DNA from 3 places in the Bradyrhizobium sp. Bra78 genome. Region 2 is predicted to be linked to each of the others. Evidence: predicted binding sites of a transcription regulator. Region 2 holds the regulator's gene; each other region holds the start of a gene.
What was found. The regulator PhoB, encoded in region 2, activates phosphate uptake and scavenging genes when phosphate is short. The targets are predictions, from matches to a motif close to TGTCATNNANCTGTCAT.
Positions count from the first base shown of each region.

Region 1: a site for PhoB is predicted at 1,762-1,778, ahead of phnC (phosphonate ABC transporter ATP-binding protein). Genes of this name have one in related genera too.
Region 3: a site for PhoB is predicted at 2,001-2,017, ahead of OC450_RS09035 (Orn/Lys/Arg decarboxylase N-terminal domain-containing protein). Genes of this name have one in related genera too.

Region 1 is NZ_JALJRE010000011.1:105,913-113,089, reverse strand. Features, by position in the region: gene phnD (phosphonate ABC transporter substrate-binding protein) at 1-788, opposite strand, end outside; gene phnC (phosphonate ABC transporter ATP-binding protein) at 854-1,663, opposite strand; gene OC450_RS23725 (chloramphenicol acetyltransferase) at 1,837-2,499, shown strand; gene OC450_RS23720 (alpha-D-ribose 1-methylphosphonate 5-triphosphate diphosphatase) at 2,496-3,689, shown strand; gene OC450_RS23715 (DUF1045 domain-containing protein) at 3,708-4,406, shown strand; gene OC450_RS23710 (hypothetical protein) at 4,410-5,003, opposite strand; gene OC450_RS23705 (selenium-binding family protein) at 5,081-6,481, opposite strand; gene OC450_RS23700 (dihydrodipicolinate synthase family protein) at 6,763-7,177, opposite strand, start outside.
Region 2 is NZ_JALJRE010000024.1:27,334-34,510, reverse strand. Features, by position in the region: gene OC450_RS33585 (Hsp33 family molecular chaperone) at 384-1,403, opposite strand; gene argF (ornithine carbamoyltransferase) at 1,605-2,528, opposite strand; gene OC450_RS33575 (aspartate aminotransferase family protein) at 2,528-3,736, opposite strand; gene OC450_RS33570 (GcrA family cell cycle regulator) at 4,192-4,704, shown strand; gene phoB (phosphate regulon transcriptional regulator PhoB) at 4,836-5,543, opposite strand; gene phoU (phosphate signaling complex protein PhoU) at 5,566-6,282, opposite strand; gene pstB (phosphate ABC transporter ATP-binding protein PstB) at 6,294-7,118, opposite strand; gene pstA (phosphate ABC transporter permease PstA) at 7,115-7,177, opposite strand, start outside.
Region 3 is NZ_JALJRE010000003.1:347,558-354,734, reverse strand. Features, by position in the region: gene OC450_RS09035 (Orn/Lys/Arg decarboxylase N-terminal domain-containing protein) at 1-1,955, opposite strand, end outside; gene OC450_RS09030 (Lrp/AsnC family transcriptional regulator) at 2,405-2,890, opposite strand; gene ald (alanine dehydrogenase) at 3,025-4,140, shown strand; gene OC450_RS09020 (2-hydroxychromene-2-carboxylate isomerase) at 4,143-4,778, opposite strand; gene OC450_RS09015 (flavin-containing monooxygenase) at 4,790-6,700, opposite strand; gene OC450_RS09010 (TetR/AcrR family transcriptional regulator) at 6,697-7,177, opposite strand, start outside.

The DNA of each region.
Region 1 (7,177 bases), on a different contig from region 2:
TCAAGGAAGGCCTTCTTGATCGCCGCCTTCATGTCGTCCGGGAGGTCGCTGAGATAGGCGTAGGGCGAGTTGATGATGAGGTCGGACTTCACGATGATGCGGAAGTCTTCCTTCTTCATCACGGTGCCGTCAGCCGACTTCACCATGCCTTTGTTGAGCATGCGGGTCAGGTTGGAATCGTCGTCGGCATTCCACCAGTTGGCGGCGACGTCGACCGTGCCCTGAGCCAGGGCCAGCACGGCGTTCTCATGGCTGCCGGTGAAGATGACCTTGGAGAAATAGGCGTCGGGATCGATGCCCATCTGGTTCAGCTTGAAACGCGGCATGTTGTTGCCTGAGGTCGAGTTCGGATCGACCAGGCCGAGATTCTTGCCCTTGAGCTCTTCGACCTTCTGGTACGGCGACTTCGCCAGCACGTAGAACACCGAGTAGTAGCCCTTCGAGCCGTCGGCGTTGACGTCGATCACGAAGGCGTCGGTCTTGACGCCGGTCAGGCGGGCGCGCGCGAACGAGGCAGGGCCGTAATAGCCGATATGGATGTTGCCGGCACGCTGGCCTTCGATGACGGCCGCGTAGTCGTTGGCGACACGCAGGGTCACCTTGATGCCGAGCTCCTTCGACAGATAGTTGACGAAAGGCCCGTAGCGCTCGGTGACGCCGGAGCCGTTCTCGGCCGGGATCACGGCGAAGGTGATCTCCGGATATTTCGTCTTCCAGTCTTCGGCGGAAGCAGATCCGGCAAAGGCGAGCGCGGCAGTGCCGGCGAGAACTAGTCTGCGAGTGATCATGGTACCCTCTCCATCGGTTGGGGTCGGTTGACGCAAAACTGGCAACTAAGCAGATGAGGCGCCGCTCAGGCGGCGGCCGCCGTTCCAAGCGCTGGAATGCCCTCGGGCGCCGGTACAGGCGTGCCGCCCATGACGTCCGTGGCTTCGAGATCGTAAAGCTCGCGCGCGACATGGTCGGTCAGCTCGGCCGGCGCGCCGTCGAACACCACGCGGCCCTGCGCCATGCCGATCAGGCGGTCGCAATAGCTGCGCGCCAGGTCGAGCGAATGCAGGTTGCAGAGCACGGTGATGCCGAAGTGCTTGTTGATGCGCAGCAGCGCATCCATGACGATCTTGGTGTTGCGCGGGTCGAGCGAGGCGATCGGCTCGTCGGCGAGGATGATGTCGGGTTGCTGCACCAGCGCGCGGGCGATCGCGACGCGCTGCTGCTGGCCACCGGAAAGCTGGTCGGCGCGCTGGGCGGCGAGCGAGGCGATGTCGAACTGTTCGAGCGCCGACATCGCCAGCGCCTTGTCAGTCTCGGGCCAGGTCTGCGTCAGCGAGCGCCAGGCCGGCATCGTCGCGAGGCGCCCCATCAGGACGTTGGTGAGAACATCGAGCCGCCCGACCAGGTTGAACTGCTGGAAGATCATCGCCGAGCGCGCCCGCCACTGCCGCAACTCCTTGCCGCGCAGCGCGGTGACGTCGAGGCCGTCGAACAGGATGCGGCCCTGCGTCGGCGTCGCGAGGCGATTGATCATGCGCAGCATGGTCGACTTGCCAGCGCCGGAGCGCCCGATCACACCGACGAAGCCGCCGGGGGAAACTTGAAATGAAGCGTCGTCCACCGCGGCTTTCACGCCGAAGCGACACGTCAGACCTTCCACCACCAGCATGCAGGGCTCCAGAGTATGCTGGGACCAACCGCTATCGCTGGTGCTTGACACTTGTGTGACACGCGCGCTGCGGTGCGACGATCATGCACACTTTCCCCTGTCATCACATCGTCATGACGTTGTCATCAAGCCGCTCGAAGAGGTACGCCCGCCCTCGATCTTTCGGATGCCATATGGCCGGTAAGGCGCTCTCGGTCGAACCGACCATCGATTCCACGGCGAAGCTCCATGAGACCAGGCTCGGCACCTATACCGAAGTCGGCGCACGCACGATCCTCAATGAAGTCACGATGGGCGACTATTCCTATGTCGTAAACGACGCGCAGATCACCTACGCCACCATCGGAAAATTCTGCTCGATCGCGGCGATGACGCGCATCAACCCCGGCAATCATCCGATGCATCGCGCGACCCAGGCGCATTTCACCTATCGCTCCAGCGCCTACTTCCCCGGCGAGAGTGACGACACCGAGTTCTTCGGCTGGCGGCGGCAGCACCACGTCCATATCGGCCATGACGTCTGGATCGGCCACGGCGCCATCGTGCTGCCGGGCCGCAACATCGGCACCGGCGCGGTGATCGCCGCCGGCGCCATCGTCACCAAGGACGTGCCGGCCTACGCCATCGTCGCCGGCAATCCGGCCCGCATCATGCGGCGTCGATTTTCGGAAGAGGTCGCAGGGCGGCTTGCCAGGCTCTCCTGGTGGGATTGGGATCACGACAAATTGCGTGAAGCACTGCCCGATTTCCGCAAGCTCGGGATTGAAGATTTTCTTTCGACATACGAAGCACGGGCAAGCTCCTCCCGCAGCGGCAAGCGAAGCGCGGTCGCGTGACAGACATCTTTCTCGAAGGCGGCCGCGCCCTGATCGGCTCCGAACTCGTCGAGACTTCGATTCTCGTGTCCGGAACGGACATTGCGCAGGTCGATGCCTCGCGCGACCGTGCACGGCTGGCGCTCGATGCGGGCAACCTGCTGGTGCTGCCGGGCATCGTCGATCTGCACGGCGATGCCTTCGAGCGCCAGATGATGCCGCGCGCCGGCGTCGACTTCCCGATCGACGTGGCGCTCGCCGACAGCGACCGCCAGGCGATCAGCAACGGCATCACCACGGTGTTTCACGCCACGACCTGTTCGTGGGAGCCGGGCCTGCGCAGCGCCGGAAATGCGCGTGGCTTGATGGAGGCGATCGAGCGGCAGCGCCCACAGTTCGCTGCCGACACCCGCTTCCACCTGCGGCACGAGACCTACAATCTCGAGGCCGAAGCCGAGATCAGCCAGTGGCTCGCCGAGGGCCGCGTCGACCTGTTCGCCTTCAACGACCACATGGACGGGGTCGTTGCCGACATCTCCAACCCGCGCAAGCGCAACCGCATGGTGGAGCGCACGGGATTGTCGAGCGAGGATTTCGACACCCTGGTCGCGCACATCGTTTCGCGCGCCGCCGACGTTCCCGCTTCGATCACCCGGCTCGCCGCCGCGGCCCGGGCAGCGGAGGTACGCATGCTCTCGCACGACGATGCGACGCCGGCGATGCGGCAGGAATTTCGCGCCATGGGGGTGGGTATCGCGGAGTTTCCGATCAACGAGGAGACGGCGCGGGAGGCCGCAAGCCACGGCGACGCCATCGTCTACGGGGCGCCGAACGTCGTACGCGGCGGCAGCCACACCGGCTGGACCAAGGCATCCGACATGATCGGCAAGGGCCTCTGCTCGGTGCTGGCGTCGGACTATTACTATCCCGCGCAGCTGCTCGCCGCGTTCCGTCTAGCCGCCGACGGCGTGCTGCCGCTGACGCAAGCCTGGGACCTGGTTTCCGCCGCGCCCGCGCGCGCGACCGGCCTTGCCGATCGCGGTGTGCTCGCGGAAGGACGGCGCGCGGACATTCTGCTGGTCGACGACAGCGTGCTGCTGCGGCCGCGTCTGATCGCGGTGATATCAGGCGGCAAGCTCGTCCATCTTACCGATGCGACGCGGCTGCTCGCAGCAGTGGCAACGCCGCGCGAGGCTGTCGTCGCGGCCTAAATTCGTTATGCTGAGGCAATGACAGGTTTTCCCCGCTACGCGATCTATTTTGCCGCAGACGCCGACAGCGCCCTCTCCCGCTTCGGCGCCGAGCTGCTCGGTTATGACGCCACCACCGGCGACGAGCTGCCTTTTCCCGCCGACGCATCGCATCTCGCGCCGGACTGGCGCGACATCACCGCCGATCCGCGCAAATACGGCTTTCACGGCACGCTGAAGGCGCCGATGGCGCTCGCGCCCGACAAGAGCGAGGCCGATCTCATGGCGGCCTGTGCCGCGTTCGCAGGCAAGGCGCGGCCTATTCCCGTGATCCGCCCGGTCGTCGATTCCATCAGCGGCTTCATCGCCGTCATCCCGGCCGTGCCGGTCGACGCGCTTCAAGAGCTCGCCGCAGACTGCGTTCGCGATTTCGATTCCTTCCGCGTCGCTCTCACCAGTGAGGACCGCGCGCGGCGCAAGCCCGAGAAGCTCAGCGAACGGCAGCGCGACAATCTCGATCGCTGGGGCTACCCTTACGTGATGGAGGAATTCCGCTTCCACATGACGCTGACGGGGCGGCTGGACGCGGAGCGGCGCGGGCCGATTCTGGACATGCTGCGGGCGAGGTTTGCGACGCTCGGTCTCGACACGCTGGCGATCGATCGCATCGCACTGTTCAGGCAGGACGATGCCAAGGCGAGGTTTCGCATCATCGGCGAGTGGGCTTTGACGCGATAGGCGTCAGTGCCAGCTCGCGAGATTGAAGACGAGCGCCACAACGCCAACCAGAACGAGGCTGGTCGCCCAGATGACATCCAGATTGAACCAGCTTCGCGAGACGAACCTTAATCCCAGATGACGATAGACCAGCCACGCCAGACATCCGCCGGCGCTGACCATGGCGGCCACGTGCACCAAAGACACCAGCACCGCCATCCCGAGACTTGCCTTCATCAGCGCGCCGGCAGCCTCATGGCCGGCATCGAGTTCGAAGGCCTGGCACAGCCCGAGATAGATCGGCACGAGCATCAAGGCGGCGCCGTGAGCAATGGCAACGGCAAATGACCAGAGCGCCAATTGCGTTGGCGGAATTCGTGCCAGCGTGCGCGGATGGCGCCGCTCGACCAGCCGATAGACGCCGAAGCCGATGACGAGAAGGCTCGCGCCGAGCTGGATCGAATGCTGCCACTTGGCCAGCACGAGCAGGAACGCGAATGGCAGCAGCACGAGAAGTGTTGCCAGGAGATGTCCGGCCGCCAGAGCCCACAACGCACGAAAGAGCGCGCGCGGGCTCCTGTCCATGAGCCCGGCCGAAACGGCGAGCGGCCAGCCCATTCCCGGATTGACCCCGTGATAGAGGCCGCTCGCAACGAGGGCGAGCCACAGCCAGCCGAGGCTCGCGTGTGCCCAATCTAGGCCGACGGGTAGCAAAAGGAGTCCGTCGAACAATCGCCGCCTTCCAGCCTGATCTGGTGCGCACGATATCCGTCGGGGAAGCTCACGAAGTAGTTCTTGTCGAGCTCGAGGCCGCCATTGCGACCGACATTGGCCATGACCTCCACACCCGGAACGCCGTCGGGATAGAACTGGTCATCCCAGGTGGAATAGAGCGAATTGGTCCAGTACACGCGCCTGCCGTCGCGGCTAATCTCCACCATCTGCGGACCGGCCGCAAATGCCTTGCCGTTCGGATGGGGGGTGCGGCGCGCGATGCCGCCGATGTGAACCGAGCCCGCAAGCTTCGGCTTTCGCGGATCACTCACGTCGTACTGGCGCATTTCACCCGTGCCCCAGCACGAGACATAGAGAAACCGGTCATCCATCGACAGGTCGATATCGGTCACCAGCGGTGGCACGGCACCAAAGCCCTGGAGCAGCGGCGGGAGCTTCTCCTTTGGCGCGGGCTCGGGCGGGATCGTCGCTGTCTTCTCCGCATGGAAACTTCCGCCTTCGCGCCACCAGGTCCAGATCGATGCTTCGAGATTCGTGGTGTCGACCACAACGCCTACGAAGCCGTATTCGCGAACCGGATCGTGCGCCGGCCGTACTTCCAGCGCCATCTGATGATTGGCGCCAAGGTCGATGGTCTGCACGTTGCGACGGGCGCGGAGATCCCAGAAGTGGAGACGATGGCCATACTTGTTCGCCAGCAGGTCTTCCGGGACGATCCCGTTCTCAAACTGCGGCGGCAACGCCCATTCGCTCGTCACCATGTAGTCGCGCGGCAGGTTCCACCAGAAATCATAGTGCAGCGTCTGCAGACCGCGGTCGATCTCCCATCGTCCAAGGATCTCGAACGTCTCGCAATCCATGATGAAGACGCCTGGAGGCCCGTTGGTGCCGTCCTTGCCGCCGCCGCCCAGCGTGCTCACATAGATGCCGTCCGGCCCGCAATGGATGGTATGCGGCCGCGAATAGCCGGTCTTTTTGAAGACTTCTTCGGGCTCGATGATCTTGTGGATTTTGGCTTTGGTCGGATCGGGCTTGGTATCGATGATGTAGATCCGGGACGAGCGTATCCCGGGGATGATGAGATAGCGTCGCTCGATGAAGGCATGTCCGGCGAGCGGCGACAAGGCGGACGAGCAGGCATTCCAGCCAAAGTGATGAAACTCATCGCCCTTGTTGGGCATCGTCACCGTGTGGACGATTTGGCTGTAGGTCTGCGATCCCGGCTTGACGTCGATGACCGCGAGAGCATCGGGTTTTGAGAAGTCCGGACTGAGCAGCAACGTGTAGGCAAAGTTCTCCGCAGGCGCTTCCATCGCCAGCTTGGGCGATGCGTGAAAGGTGGGATCCGGCCTCATCGTCATGGCACTGCCTCCCTGTTTCGTCGGCTTGCTCCAACCTGGCCCGGAATAGCGGCATATTGAGGAGCCGCTAGGCGGCGTCTTGGGAAGCTCCGCGGACCTGGTTGGCGGGCGTATAATACGTCATCGTCGGCCTGCGGGAAACAGCCCGAACCGCGCTGATTCGACGCTTTCAATCACATGGAAGCCGGTGGGAACAGGCCAAGCGCGCACCTTACACTCGGCTTCGCCCGCGCAAAGGCGGTGTTGCCGAGAGACCTAGCGACAACCGAATGGGTGCAACACTACTTCCCCCACCGCAGCGCCAGCGCATCGCGCTCCTTCGCGAGCTCCAGCAACCCTGCCCGCGTCGCCGGGTGCAGCGGCTGGAGCGGATGGCGCACCGCATCCGACTTGATCACGCCGCCCGCCTGCATCATCGCCTTGCAGGCGATCAGGCCGCATTGGCGGTTTTCGTAGTTGATCAGCGGCAGCCAGCGCTCATAGGCGGCTTTCGCCTCCTCGCGCCTGCCCGCGAAATAGGGATCGATGATCTGACGGATGCCGTCGGGATAGCCGCCGCCGGTCATGGCGCCGGTGGCGCCGGCATCGAGATCGGCCAAGAGCGTGATCGCCTCCTCGCCGTCCCAGGGACCCTCGATGTCCTTGCTGCCAGCCTCGATCAGGCTGCGCAGCTTTGCGGCCGCGCCCGGCACCTCG
Region 2 (7,177 bases):
TTCTGGCCTCCCTCGCCCCGCGAATTGACGATGCCGTCCGCCCGGTTGGGCTCGCGCGCATCTCCGCGAAAGCTTGACCGTAGCAACGACGGTCAGGACCACACGGTTTTGCCGTACGCATCAGCGTCGCTCGTCCGCACGTGGCCACGGGCTCGCAGGGACTACCCGCCCTGCCCGCACCTCTCGCGCACGACGCTGCCGCGTCCACCGCAACCCGGCTCGCATATCGTGACGACGTACGATCGCCCCTCAAGGATGAGCCGGGATAGGCAACATCTACGATAAATCCGAATTTCGGTAAAGTGGAATATTTTTGCCAGAGAGGATTGACAGCCTCGCAGGTGTATTGCCCGTCGGGTCGCGAGGGCTCGCAGGCCGAGTGCCTACGCGTCCTCGACGCCCGCTTCATCCGGCGTGAATTCGTACACCGACGAGCAAAATTCGCAGGTCACGACGACCTTGTCGTCCTTGACCATCGCGGCGCGGTCGTCCGGCGAAAAACTCTTCAGCATCGAGGCGACCGCCTCGCGCGAGCAGGAGCATTGCGCCTTCAAGGACAGCGGATTGAACACGCGCACGCCGCGCTCATGGAAGAGACGGTAGAGCAGCCGCTCGCCGGACAGCTCGGGATCGATCAACTCGACGTCCTCGACGGTCTCGATCAGCGAACGCGCTTCGACCCACGCGTCGTCCTCAGCGACGCTGTGCACCTCGACGCCTTCGGGCGCATCGCCGGGATGCAAATCGGCCTGCCGCGCGCGCTCCGGGGCCTTCGGCAGGAACTGCATCAGCATGCCGCCGGCGCGCCAGCGATGCTTGCCGCCGTCGTTCGAGCGCCACTCCTCGCCGACGGCGAGACGCACGCGCGTCGGGATCTGCTCGGAGCGCAGGAAATATTCGTGAGCCGCGTCCTCCAGGCTGCCGCCGTCGAGCGCGACCAGGCCCTGGTAGCGGCTCATGTCGGGGCCCTGGTCGATGGTCATGGCGAGATGACCGTGGCCCAGCAGGGCGCCGGACTGCATGCCGGAATCCCTGGCCTCGCCGAGGCGCGCGGCATCAAAGCGCGCGTACGCACGCAGGCGATCCGGCGCCATGTAGTCGACGACCAGGAACGAGACCGGACCGTCGGTCTGGGCCTGGAGGATGAAGCGGCCCTCGAATTTCAGCGCCGAGCCGAGCAGCGTGGTCAGCACGATGGCCTCGCCGAGCAGCTTGCCGACCGGCGCAGGATAATCGTGCTTGGTCAGAATCTCGTCGAGTGCAGGACCAAGCCGCACCAGGCGCCCACGCACGTCGAGTGCGTCGACCTCGTAGGGCAGCACGGCGTCATCGATCGGAACCGCCGATGGTGCGCGAACCGGGCCTTCGGGCCCGGTTTTCATGTCAGGGGATTGGGAAACCATGGCGCTTTATCTGGGGTCGGAGGAGAAAAATGGAAGGGGGTAGCGTGCGCGGGAGCCGTTTGAACCGTACCAAGCAACCTCGAACTCTCTGTCGTCCCGGACAAGCGCTTCGGTCCCGGCAACGCTATGCATTGCCATGAGCTACGCTTGTCAGGGACGACAGCGCCATGTGAGGCGACGGCAACGCGACACGCGTTCAGATCATTTCACCGCGTCGAAGCACCAGGCCAGAATGCCCTTCTGCGCATGCAGGCGGTTCTCGGCCTCGTCGAACACGACGGATTGCGGGCCGTCGATCACCTCATCCGTGACCTCCTCGCCGCGATGGGCCGGCAGGCAGTGCATGAACAGCGCGTCGGGCTTGGCCAGCGACATCAGCTTCGAATTGACCTGATAGGGCTTGAGCACGTTGTGGCGGTGCTCGCCTTCCTTGTCGCCCATCGACACCCAGGTATCGGTGACGACGCAGTCGGCCCCCTTCACGGCGGCTTCGGGATCGGTGCCGAGCACGATCGACGCGCCGGTCGCCTTGATGAAGTCGCGCATGACTTTCTTCGGCGCCAGCTCCGGCGGGGTCGCGACATTGAGCTGGAACTTGAAGCGCTCGGCGGCGTGCGCCCAGGAGGCGAGCACGTTATTGTCGTCGCCGGTCCAGGCCACCGTCCTGCCCTCGATCGGGCCGCGATGTTCTTCGTAGGTCATGAGGTCGGCCATCACCTGGCATGGGTGCGACCGGCGCGTCAGGCCGTTGATGACGGGCACCGTCGCATATTCCGCAAGCTCCAGCAACGCATCGTGATTGAGGATGCGGATCATGATGGCGTCGACATAGCGCGACAGCACACGCGCGGTGTCGGCGATGGTCTCGCCGCGGCCGAGCTGCATCTCGGCACCCGTGAGCATGATGGGCTCGCCGCCGAGCTGGCGCATCGCGACGTCGAACGAGACGCGGGTGCGCGTGGAGGGCCGCTCGAAGATCATCGCCAGCGTCTTGCCTTCGAGCGGCCTGACCGGCTGATGCGCCTTCTGCTTCGCCTTCATGGCGGAGGAGGCGGCGAGCATGCTCTTGAGCTCCGACAACGGCAGCTCGTTGATATCGAGGAAGTGCTTCGGCGACTTGCTCATCAGCTTGCCGCCCGCTTGGTCTGACTGGACGAGATCGCGGTGCAGGCGCGCTCGAGCCGCCCGACGCTGTCCTCGATCTCGGCTTCGGTGACGATTAAAGGCGGCAGGAAACGCACGACATTGTCGCCGGCGCCGACCGTGAGCAATTTTTCGTTGCGCAAAGCTGCGACCAGATCGCCCGAGGGCACCACGGCCTTGATGCCGATCAGGAGGCCCTCGCCGCGCACTTCGCTGACGATATCGGGATGACGGTCGATCACGGAGGCGAGCTTCTGCTTGAGCAGCAGCGACATCCTCTGGACGTGATCGAAGAAGCCGGGCTTGAGCATGACGTCGAGCACGGCGTTCGCGGCCGAGATCGCGAGCGGATTGCCGCCGAAGGTCGAGCCGTGCGAGCCGGGCCCCATGCCGGAAGCCGCGTCCGCGGTCGCCAGAATCGCGCCGATCGGGAAGCCGCCGCCGAGCGCCTTGGCCAGCGACATCACGTCAGGCGTGACGCCGGTGCGCTTATAGGCGAAGAGATCGCCAGTGCGGCCCATGCCGGTCTGCACCTCGTCGAACGCGAGCAGCAGGCCTTTCTCGTCACAGAGCTGGCGCAACGCCTTGAGGAAGCCGGGAGGCGCCGAACGCACGCCACCCTCGCCCTGGATCGGCTCGATCAGGATGCCGGCGGTCTGCGGACCGATCGCCTTCTTCACGGCCTCGATGTCACCATGCGCCACCTGGTCGAAACCATCCATCGGCGGACCGAAACCTTCGAGATATTTCGCAGAACCCGTCGCGGCCAGCGTCGCCAGCGTGCGGCCGTGGAACGCGCCTTCGAAGGTGATGATGCGATAGCGTTCCGGATGCCCCTTGGAGAAGTGATGATGGCGGACCAGCTTGATCACACCTTCCAGCGCCTCGGCGCCGGAATTGCAGAAGAACACGAAGTCCGCAAAGCTCTCGTTGCAGAGGCGGTTCGCAAGCTTCTCGCCGTCCGGGCTCTGGAACAGGTTCGACATGTGCCAGAGCTTGGTCGCCTGCTCCTGCAACGCTGCGACCAGCGCGGGATGAGCATGACCGAGCGCATTCACGGCGACGCCCGAAGTGAAATCGAGATAGCGCTCGCCATTGGTCGCGATCAGCCAGCAGCCCTCGCCGCGCTCGAAGCCGAGGTCGGCCCTGGCGAAAACAGGGAGCAAATGCGGCGCGGCGCTGTTGGTCATGACGATCACTTGAATGTTGTGGACGGCCTGAATGTGCATTGCGCAACGCACCATTGACCGGTCCGGAAAACGAAACGTGCCGCCTTTTAAGGGCGGCACGCAGCACTATCTTATGCCTGGCAAGACGGGTGTCAATGCCGCCCGGAAAGCCTCGCGAAACGCAGAATCCGTAGTCTTGCGGTGCCGATTTTGCGGGTTTTTCACCACGGAACATGTGGAAGCGAGTCGGCGGACTCTTGCGCGGGAGTCACGCCATATTGTAGCGTTTGGATTGTCAGATACGACATCTCGTGCAGCGGTTCTGATCTCTAAGTCCTTATGTACCGGCGTAAACGTTCGGGCGTCATTGGCGCGCCCGGCGAGCCTTAAGGGATTCTGACGGCACGGGTTTTTAAGGCTTAGGCATTCGCTGCGAGGCCCCAGGATGGCTGGCGCGCAGCGAGGGAAAGGGTGCAATGACGGTTTTGACCTGGTCCGATGATCGCGTCGAGCAGCTGAAAAAGCTCTGGGAGGCCGGACTTTCGGCCAGCCAGATCGCGGCTGAGCTCGGCAATGTGACCCGCAATGCCGTGATCGGCAAAGTGCACAGGCTCGGCCTGTCGGGCCGCGCCAAGAGCCCATCTTCCGCAGCGCCCCGGCCGCGCAAGGCGCGTCCCGCGCAGCACATGATGCGGGTGACCCGTCCGATCTCGCGCGGCAACACCGCGCTGGCGCAGGCCTTCGAGGTCGAGGTGGAGGCTGAGCCGGTCACCTACGACAACGTGGTGCCGATGAGCCAGCGGCTGTCGCTGCTGGAGCTGAACGAGGCGACCTGCCACTGGCCGGTCGGCGATCCCTCGAGCCCGGACTTCTTCTTCTGCGGCGGCAAGGCCCTCTCCGGCCTGCCCTATTGCGCCCAGCACTCGCGCGTGGCGTATCAGCCCGCGGCGGATCGCCGGCGCGCACCGGCGAAGCCGGGGCCGCGCTGAAGCCCGGCTCCAAACGACATCGTCCCGGCCTAACTAGCTAGCGCGCAATTGCGCAGTAGGGACCGGAACGATCGAAAAATGGAAATGCGCGCCGCCCGGCGCGCTTTTTACTTGCCTGTTCGCGGCTGAACTTACGCCTGCTCCGCCTTCGCGAAACGGTCGTCCAGCGCATAGCCGGCGCCGCGGACGGTGCGGATCGGGTCCTGCTCGCGGCCGAGATTGAGCAGCTTGCGCAGGCGGCCGATATGCACGTCGACCGTGCGCTCGTCGATGTAGATGTCGCGGCCCCAGACGCTGTCGAGCAGCTGCTCGCGCGAGAACACCCGGCCCGGATGCTCCAGGAAGAACTCCAGGAGGCGATATTCGGTCGGGCCGAGATCGATCGGCCGGCCGGAGCGCGCCACGCGGCGCTTGTCGCGATCGAGCTCGATGTCGCCATAGGCGAGCACGGTGGCGAGCCGCTCCGGGCTTGCGCGCCGCAAGAGGCCCTTCACCCGCGCCAGCAGCTCCGGCACCGAAAACGGCTTGACGATGTAATCGTCGGCGCCGGTCGCAAGACCCCGCACCCGCTCGCTCTCCTCGCCGCGCGCGGTGAGCATGATGATCGGGAGCTGCTTGGTCTCGGGCCGGGTGCGCAGCCGTCGGCACAGCTCGATGCCGGACAGACCCGGCAGCATCCAGTCGAGCACGATGAGATCGGGGATGTGCTCCTTGAGCCGGGTGTCGGCGTCGTCGCCGCGCATCACCGTCTCGACGTCATAGCCGTCGCCTTCGAGGTTGTAGCGAAGAAGCTCGGTGAGAGCTTCCTCGTCCTCAACCACCATAATGCGTGCGCCCATGGTGTCGTCGCTCCTTGCGTGATCAGGTATTCGGAACCGTCGTGGCGAAGTTCGTCATGTCGCCCTTCGGCCGCTTGTCGGTGATCGCCTGGCCCTCGATCATGTAGAACACGGTCTCGGCGATATTGGTGGCGTGGTCGCCGATGCGCTCGATATTCTTGGCGCAGAACATCAAATGGATGCAGAACGAGATGTTGCGCGGATCCTCCATCATGTAGGTGAGAAGCTCGCGGAACAGCGAGGTGCAGATGGCATCGACTTCCTCGTCGCCCTTCCACACCGCCATCGCCGCCGGCAGATCGTGCGCGGCATAGGCGTCCAGCACCGACTTGACCTGCTGCTGCACGAGGTCGGTCATGTGCTCGAGGCCGCGGAACAGCTTGAGCGGATGAAAATCCGTTTCCAGCGCCGCGACGCGCTTACCCATGTTCTTGGCGAGGTCGCCGATACGCTCCAGATCGGTCGCGACGCGCATGGCGCCGACGATCTCGCGCAGATCGACCGCCATTGGCTGGCGGCGCGCAATGGTGAGGACGGCGCGCTCCTCGATCTTCTTCTGGAGCGCGTCGAGCTCGACGTCGATGGCGACGACGCGCTGGCCGAGCGCGACGTCGCGGCGGATCAGCGCATCGACGGAATCGACGATCATGCGCTCTGCGATTCCGCCCATCTCGGCGACCAGGCGAGTGAGCTCCTGGAGGTCGGTGTCGAAGGCCTTTGCGGTATGTTCGGAACCCATGTCCTGTCTCCTCAGCCGAACCGGCCGGTGATGTAGTCCTGCGTGCGCCGATCGGTCGGCGACGTGAATATCTTGCTGGTCTCGTCGAACTCGATCAACTCGCCGAGATACATGAAGGCGGTCTTGTCGGAGACGCGCGCCGCCTGCTGCATGTTGTGGGTGACGATCGCGATCGTGTAGTTCTCGGACAGCTCCTGGATCAGCTCCTCGACCTTGGCGGTCGAGATCGGATCGAGCGCCGAGCAGGGCTCGTCGAACAGGATCACTTCGGGCCGCACCGCGACCGTGCGGGCGATGCAGAGGCGCTGCTGCTGGCCGCCGGACAGCGACAGGCCCGACGCGTTGAGCTTGTCCTTGACCTCGTTCCAGAGCGCGCCGCCGCGCAGCGCCTTCTCGACCCGGCCGTCCATCTCGGACTTCGGGATTTTCTCGTAAAGACGGATGCCGAAAGCGATGTTCTCGTAGATCGTCATCGGGAACGGCGTCGGCTTCTGGAACACCATGCCGACGCGGGCGCGCAGCAGATTGAGGTCGAGCTTGCCGTCGAGGATGTTGGTCTGGTCGAGCATCACCTGACCGGTCGCGCGCTGGCCCGGATAGAGGTCGTACATCCGGTTGAAGATGCGCAGCAGGGTCGACTTGCCGCAGCCCGACGGGCCGATGAACGCCGTGACGCGGTTGGTGCCGAGCGTCAGGTTGATGTTCTTCAGCGCGTGGTGCTCGCCGTAATAGAAATTGAGGTTGCGCACCGTCACCTTGGGGGGAGCCTCGGGCAATGCTGCCGTCTGGGGCAGGCCACCGGCCGCGCTCATCGACGATACTGAAAGTTCACTCATTTTGCGGTCCTCTCGGCGCCAAGTATGCGCGCGCCAATGTTCAGGGCAAGCACGGTCAG
Region 3 (7,177 bases), on a different contig from region 2:
ACGCCGGCATAGCGCGCCTGTCGCCGCTGATAAAATTCCGGGATCACGTCGGCCAGCAGCGCGTTGTCGTCGTGCAGCCTCTTGAATGCGACGAGACCGGAGATCAGCGTGCCGGCCTTGCTCGCCTCGACCCCGGGCGTGAGCAGGAAGAGCAGGGAGTTGAGATCGTTCTTCTCGGGGACGATGCGGTTTTCGCGCAAATATTGCGCGACGACCGGCGCGGGAATGCCGTGCTCGGCATAAGCGCCGCTGGCGCGATCGAAGCCGGGGGTGAGCAGCGTCAGCTTGTTCGGATCGGTCATGGCAAAGCCTTCGCTGAGGCCAGGAAAGCCGTGCCAGTTGGTATCGGGAGAGAGCTGCCACAGTGCGGGATTGGTGGCGAGCTCGTCGGTGGAGAGCGTTTCCCAGGCGACATTGTGCGCCGCGCCGGGACGGCTGACATCGGGAATGGCGACGCGATCGGGAACGAAGGGTTCGAAGAACCAGCGCCGGTCCGGTTTCTGCTCCTTCTCCTCGAACTCCCGGCGCATCGCGCGGATCTTCTTGCGCAGCTCGATACCGAGGCGGATCGTGTCGTCCCACAACACCTCGCCGGAGCGGCCCTTCATCATCTGCGCACCGACGTCGAGCGAGGCGAACAGCGGATAGAAGGGAGAGGTCGAGGCGTGCTGCATGAAGCTTTCGTTGAAGCGGCGGTGCTCGACGCGCCGCTTCTGGCCGCGGATGTGGCGGTCCTTGACGTGGATCTGGGAGGCCTGTGAAAAGCTCGCGAGCTGCTTGTGGGTCGACTGCGTCGCGATGATGCCGGGCGCCTCGGGGGAAAGGTTCGCAAGCCCCATGGCGAAGCGGCCGGCATAGAGCGGGTGGAACTTCATGAAGCCGGCCCAGGCCTCGTCGAACAGGATGTACTCGCAGAGATGGCCGATGCGCTTCAGGATCATCTCGGCGCTGTGGATCGTGCCGTCATAGGTGCACTGCTCGACCACGGCGACGCGGAACGGCCGCTCCTTGCGCCAGGCATCCTTGTCCGTGACCAGCGGATGGTTGCGGATCGCCTCGCGCAAGGCCTTCTCGTCGAGCATATCCCAGCGCATCGGGCCGATCAGGCCCCAGGCGTTGCGGATGGTCGGCACGTAGACCGGGACGCCGCCATTGATCATCAGCGCGCCATGATGAGCGGCCTTGTGATTGTTGCGGTCGAACAGCACGAGGTCGCCGTCGGTCACGAGCGCGCCGAGCGCGACTTTGTTCGAGGTCGAGGTGCCGTTGAGCACGAAATAGGTCTTTTCCGCACCGAAAATCTGGGCGGCTTCCTTCTGCGCCTTCAGTGCCGGTCCCTCATGGGTAAGGAGGTCGCCGAGGTCGAGCACGGAATTGTCGAGATCGTCGCGGAAGACGGATTCGCCGAGATGCTCGACGAAGACCCGGCCGATCGGGCTGCGGTTGTAGAACACGCCGCCATTGTGGCCCGGACAGGTCCACAGCTGGTTGCCTTCCTCGGCATAGTCGACCAGCGCGCCGAAGAACGGTGTCTTCAGCGTCTCGGCATATTGCTTGAGCCGGCTGATCAGGTTCTTGGCGATGAAGGTCGGGGTTTCCTCGGACAGGAAGACGTAGCCGTCGATGAAGTCGAGCACCTCGACGGGGAGATCCTCAAAGCGCTTGCGCCGGATCAGGAGGATGATCGGGAAATCGAGGCCGCGCCGCCGCATCAGATTGATCAGCGCCGAGGTCTTGCCCTCCAGGCCCTTCTTGCCCCAGTCCACCACCATGCAGCCGATCGCGGCATCGGTCTGCACCGCGATTTCGGCGTCCTCCAGCTTGCGGGCCCGGACCACCTCGAAGCCGGAGCGCTGGATCTCCTCGATGATCTGGTTGAAGCGGATGCCTTCGAGGTCGTCCGCGTCGAACACGGGTGCGGCGAAGAGGAAGTTGAAGCGCTTGAAATAGTCCATGTCAGGTCCCGAATGTGCAGGGACCGACAGGTCTCTGCGTATTCGATGACAGTTCTATGACGGAGCCAAAAGGCCGGTGTTGATGAGCCAATGGCGGTTCGCGGGTCAGGGCACGTGAGTGCGCATGATGAAGGAACCCCACACCCAGCCGTTCGAGAACTGACACCAATCGTCCGTCCGGCATCCCACAAGCGGAAACTTCTGCCCCTTGCGGAGGACGCCGATCACTTTCCCGACCCCGCCGGGAATGTCGTAGAGATCGACGTCAGAGATGATGGCCGTGGTCTTCTGGGCGGGGGCACCCGTACCGAGGACGCGGGTGTGGGTCGCGAGGCGCGGGGTGTCTTCAACCGTTCGGTTGATCTCGGTGCTTGCGTGTGATGGGAACTCGCGTATTCCCTGGCGCGTGTAACTCTCCAGTCACGAGCCGGGTGTGCCGACGGAAGCCATCAGCCTTGTCGCTTTGCCTCGCCGAACACCACGGTCGGCACCGCGCGGTTGACGACGTCGCGTAGCGCGAAGCTCGATTGCACCCGCGCCACCCGCGGCAGGCGCGACAGCTCGGTGCGGTGGATGCGTTCGAAATCCTGGATGTCGCGGGCAAGCACGATCAGGATGTAGTCGTCGTTGCCCGACATCAGGAAGCAGCGCACGACGGAGGGGCATTTCACCACCTCCGCCTCGAACGCCTTCAGCGCCTCGTCGCTCTGGCTTTCCAGCGCGATCCGGACCAGCACCGTCGTGGTGAGGCCGAATTGCGCGAGGTCGAGCGCGGCCTGGTAGGCCTGGATGTAGCCGTCGTCCTCCAGGGTTTTCTGCCGCCGCGCCAGCGCCGTGCTCGACAGGCCGACCTTGGTGGCGAGCTCGGTGTGGCTGGCCCGCGCATTGGTGGTGAGTTCCGCAAGGATGGCGAGATCTTTCCGGTCCAGGGCCAAGGTTTGGTTTCCAGCGTGAAAGGGGACTTCCGCGCCTGAAACCGGCGCGGGGAGGGCAAAGCTAGCGGATATTTGCACGAAACCAAACCGGGCACGTCGTTACGATGATCGGAGTGAAGCAAAAGGAGCCCAGGATGCGCGTCGGTGTGCCCAGGGAGATCAAGGTGCAGGAATATCGCGTCGGGCTCACCCCGGGCGCGGTCCGCGAATATAGCGCGGCAGGACACCAGGTGACGGTCGAGACCGGCGCCGGCAGCGGCATCGGCGCCTCCGACGAGGTCTATCGGCGGGCAGGGGCCTCCATCGCCGACAGCGCCCACGATATCTTCGCGAAGTCCGACCTGATCGTGAAGGTGAAGGAGCCGCAGAAGGTTGAGTGGGCCCAGCTTCGCGAAGGCCAGATCCTGTTTACTTATCTGCATCTCGCGCCGGATCCCGAACAGGCCAAGGGCTTGCTTGCCTCCGGCTGTACGGCGATCGCCTATGAAACCGTCACCGACGCGTCCGGTCGCCTCCCCCTGCTCGCGCCGATGAGCGAAGTCGCCGGCCGCCTCGCCATCGAGGCCGCCGGCGCCGCGCTCAGGCGTTCGGCTGGCGGACGCGGGCTGCTGCTGGGCGGTGTCCCCGGCGTTCAGCCAGCGCGGGTCGTCGTGCTCGGCGGCGGCGTGGTGGGAACACAGGCCGCGCGCATGGCTGCAGGGCTCGGCGCCGAAGTCACCGTCATCGACCGCTCCATACCGCGCTTGCGTGAACTGGACGATCTCTTTGCCGGACGCGTGCGCACCCGGTTCTCGACGATCGAATCGGTCGAGGAGGAGGTGTTCGCCGCCGACGTCGTGATCGGCGCGGTGCTGGTGCCGGGCGCCAGCGCGCCAAAGCTCGTCACGCGCGCGATGCTGAAATCGATGCGGCCGGGCGCCGTGCTGGTCGACGTCGCGATCGACCAAGGCGGCTGCTTCGAGACTTCCCATGCGACCACGCATGCCGATCCAACCTATGAGGTCGACGGCGTCGTGCATTATTGCGTCGCCAACATGCCCGGTGCGGTGCCGGTGACATCCAGCCAGGCGCTGAACAATGCGACGCTGCCGTTTGGCCTGATGCTCGCGAACAAGGGCTTTGCCGCGGTGCTGGAAAATCCGCATCTGCGCAACGGCCTCAATGTCCATCGCGGCCGGATCACAAACAAGGCCGTGGCCGAAAGCCTCGGGCTTGAGTTCGCGCCCGTGGAGAGCGGGCTGGCGGCGTAGGACTATGTCGGCTTGCGGTGGCGGCTGCCGAGTGCGGCTTCGATCGTCTCGGGTCTCTCGATGCGCTCGATCAGCATGTCGATGCGGTCGCCGCCCCAGAACAGCTCGCCGTTGAAGACCATGGTCGGCACGCCGAACACGCCGAGCGCTTCGGCCTCGTCGATGATGCGGTCATGCTCGGCGCGGGCGGGGCCGCTGACATAGGCCTCGAACTCGCTCGCCGAGCCGCCGCAGGACGTGATGACATCCGTGATCGCGGTGAGATCGTCGATCTCCAGCTCATGGCTCCAGAACTTTCGGAACACCGTGTCGTGGTAGGGGCGGAAGAAGCCGTGGGCTTGCGCGAACAGCATGCCGACGCTGGAATAGAAGGCATCGTAGATCCGCCTCGGGCCCTTCATGACAAGCCCCTGCGCATTGGCATAGCGCCGCGCGTCCATATAGGCGTAGCGCACCTTGCGCCAGAAATGCGGCTTGCGCTCCTCCACCGTCCCCATGAATTCGGCGACGCGTAATGTGTAGGGCAGCCATTCGAGCTCGACGCCGTGCGTCTTCTCGAGTGCGAACAGGCGCTTGTTCGCCACGAATGCGTAGGGGCTCTTGTAGTCGGTGTAGATGCGCACGCGGGGTGTGGGCATAGGCGGATTCCTTACGCCTTCGTCAGCCTGTACTGCCTCAGATCCGGATCATGCGTCATGCGCCAATAATCCACGAACCGCCAGGGCATCGCCGAAAACACGCGGCCGCTGCTGTTGCGATAGTAGGTGCTCATGCCGGGATGAGTCCAGATCATGGCCTCGTGCTCGGCATCGACCTTCTGGACGTAGTCGTCGAGCACCTCCCTGCGGACGTCGATGGCGGCGACGTCGTGCTCGATCATGTCGGCGAGGCAGGCGGAGATGTAGCGGCTCTGGCATTCCGACTGGAAGATGACGCTGCCGCCATGGGCGGGCCCGGAGTTGGGGCCCAGCATGCAGAAGAAATTTGGAAAGCCCGGCACGGTGAGGCCCAGGAACGCGGTTGGATTGTCGTTGGCCCAGGCGTCGCGCAAATCCTTGCCGTCACGGCCGCTGATGTTGAGACGCGCCGCCATCTCCGTGACCTTGAAGCCGGTCGCCACCACGATGATGTCGGCGGGGCGGTGCTTGCCGTCGGCCGTGACGATGCCATCGCGGTCAATATGATCGATGGTGTCGGTGACGAGCTCGACATTCTGCCGCGTCAACGTCTTGAACCAGTTGTTGTCGAGCAGGATGCGCTTGCCGTAGGGCGGGTAGGTCGGGACGCATTTTTCGATCAGATCGGGCCGGTCTTTCAGCTCCAACAGGATGAAATCGGTCAGCTCCTGACGATGCCGGTCATTGCCCTTGTTGACGGCGCGCTCGGGATGCGGCCAGGCCGGGTCCTTGCGCAAGAAGGGCAACAGCCCGTCGCCGTAGCGCCAGAACATGTTGAAGCGATACCACTGCACATAGAACGGCAGGTGCGCGAGTAGCCAGCGCGCGCCGTCGCTGATCGGATCGGCATAGCCCTTCACCGGCCGCGCCCATTGCGCGCTGCGCTGATAGACCGTGACCGAGGCGACGCGGCATGCAATCGCCGGCACCAGCTGCATCGACGTGGCGCCGGTGCCGATCACGGCGACGTGCTTCCCGTCAAAGTTGATGTCGTCGGACCACAGCGCCGAATGCAGGATCGTTCCCTCGAACTCTTCTTCGCCCCTGAAGCGGGCGCGGGAGGGATCGTTGAGCTGGCCGGTCGCGGAGACCAGCGCGGTGGATTCGAAGGTCTCCTCGCCACTGTTTGTCTTGAGCGTCGAGATCCAGCGCCGCTTGCCTTCGTCCCAGCGCGATGATGTCAGCTCGGTGTTGACGCGCAGATGCTTGCGGATGCCGTATTCCTCCGCGACCTTCTGCAGGTAGCCGAGCAGTTCCTCGCGCAGGCAGAAATAACGCGTCCATGCATTGCCCGAGCCGAACGAATAGGAATAGGAGTGGTTTGGCGTATCGACGCCGCAGCCGGGATAGCGGTTGATCCACCAGGTGCCGCCGAGCTCGTCGTTCTTCTCGACGATGGTGTAGGGGATGCCGAGATGGCCGAGCGCGACCCCAAGCGCGATGGCGCAGACGCCGGCACCGACGATCAGGACATGCTGGTCGGCGAGCTTCTCGTCGGAGGGACGCTTGGTCCAGCGCGGCTCGCGCGGCACAAAACCCATCTCCTCGCGCATCAGGGGCGCATATTCCGGCGCGACGTTCTCGCCGAGGCAGGCGCGCATCATCTTGAGCAGCAGCTCCTCGCCGGGGTCGGCAATGACTGGCTTCGGCGTACCATCGGCAAAGAGCTCGACGACCGCTGCGCGAATTTCGTCCTGGACCTCCTTCGGCACCCCGGCCTCGGGATCGGGAATGAGGCGGATGTCGCGTCTGGGTAAATACGGCGGCGCGAGCCATTTGTCGTCGCCGGTCATGTGGACCAGCACCATCAGGAGGCAGCGGATGTCGCCCTCGGCGATGGTCGAGGCGAGGTCGAGCGGCTTGTGCGGAGATTCGATGTTCATGGCGTGTCCTGATCTCCGGATGCACGAAAGAGGCCGCGCGTCATCAGCTTGCGGTAGGCGGAGATGACGTGCTCGGGCACGGCGGTGACGCCGCCTTCCGAATAGGAGTAGCGGCGGCTGAGATAACCGCGCGATCCCATCAGCATGTGGACGATGGCTTCGAATTCCTCGTCGCTGTAATCCGCGATGGCGCCCGAATGTCGTGCGCGCCGCAAAATGCGGACATAGGCGACCGAGATGTTGTCGAGATGCTTCTGGTATCCGACCGGCGCAAAGAACTCGGCTTCGTTGAGGATGCGCAAGAACTCCGGCACCTCGCGGATGAAGTCGAAGAAGGCGGAAAAGCGCGCGATCTCCTGCCGTGCCGCATCCGCCGTGCCGGTGCGGGCGCGGATGAACTCGACCATGTCGAGGCCGATCTTGGGCAGCAGCTGGTCGAGCAATTCCTGGCGGTTCTCGAAATGATTGTAGAAGGTG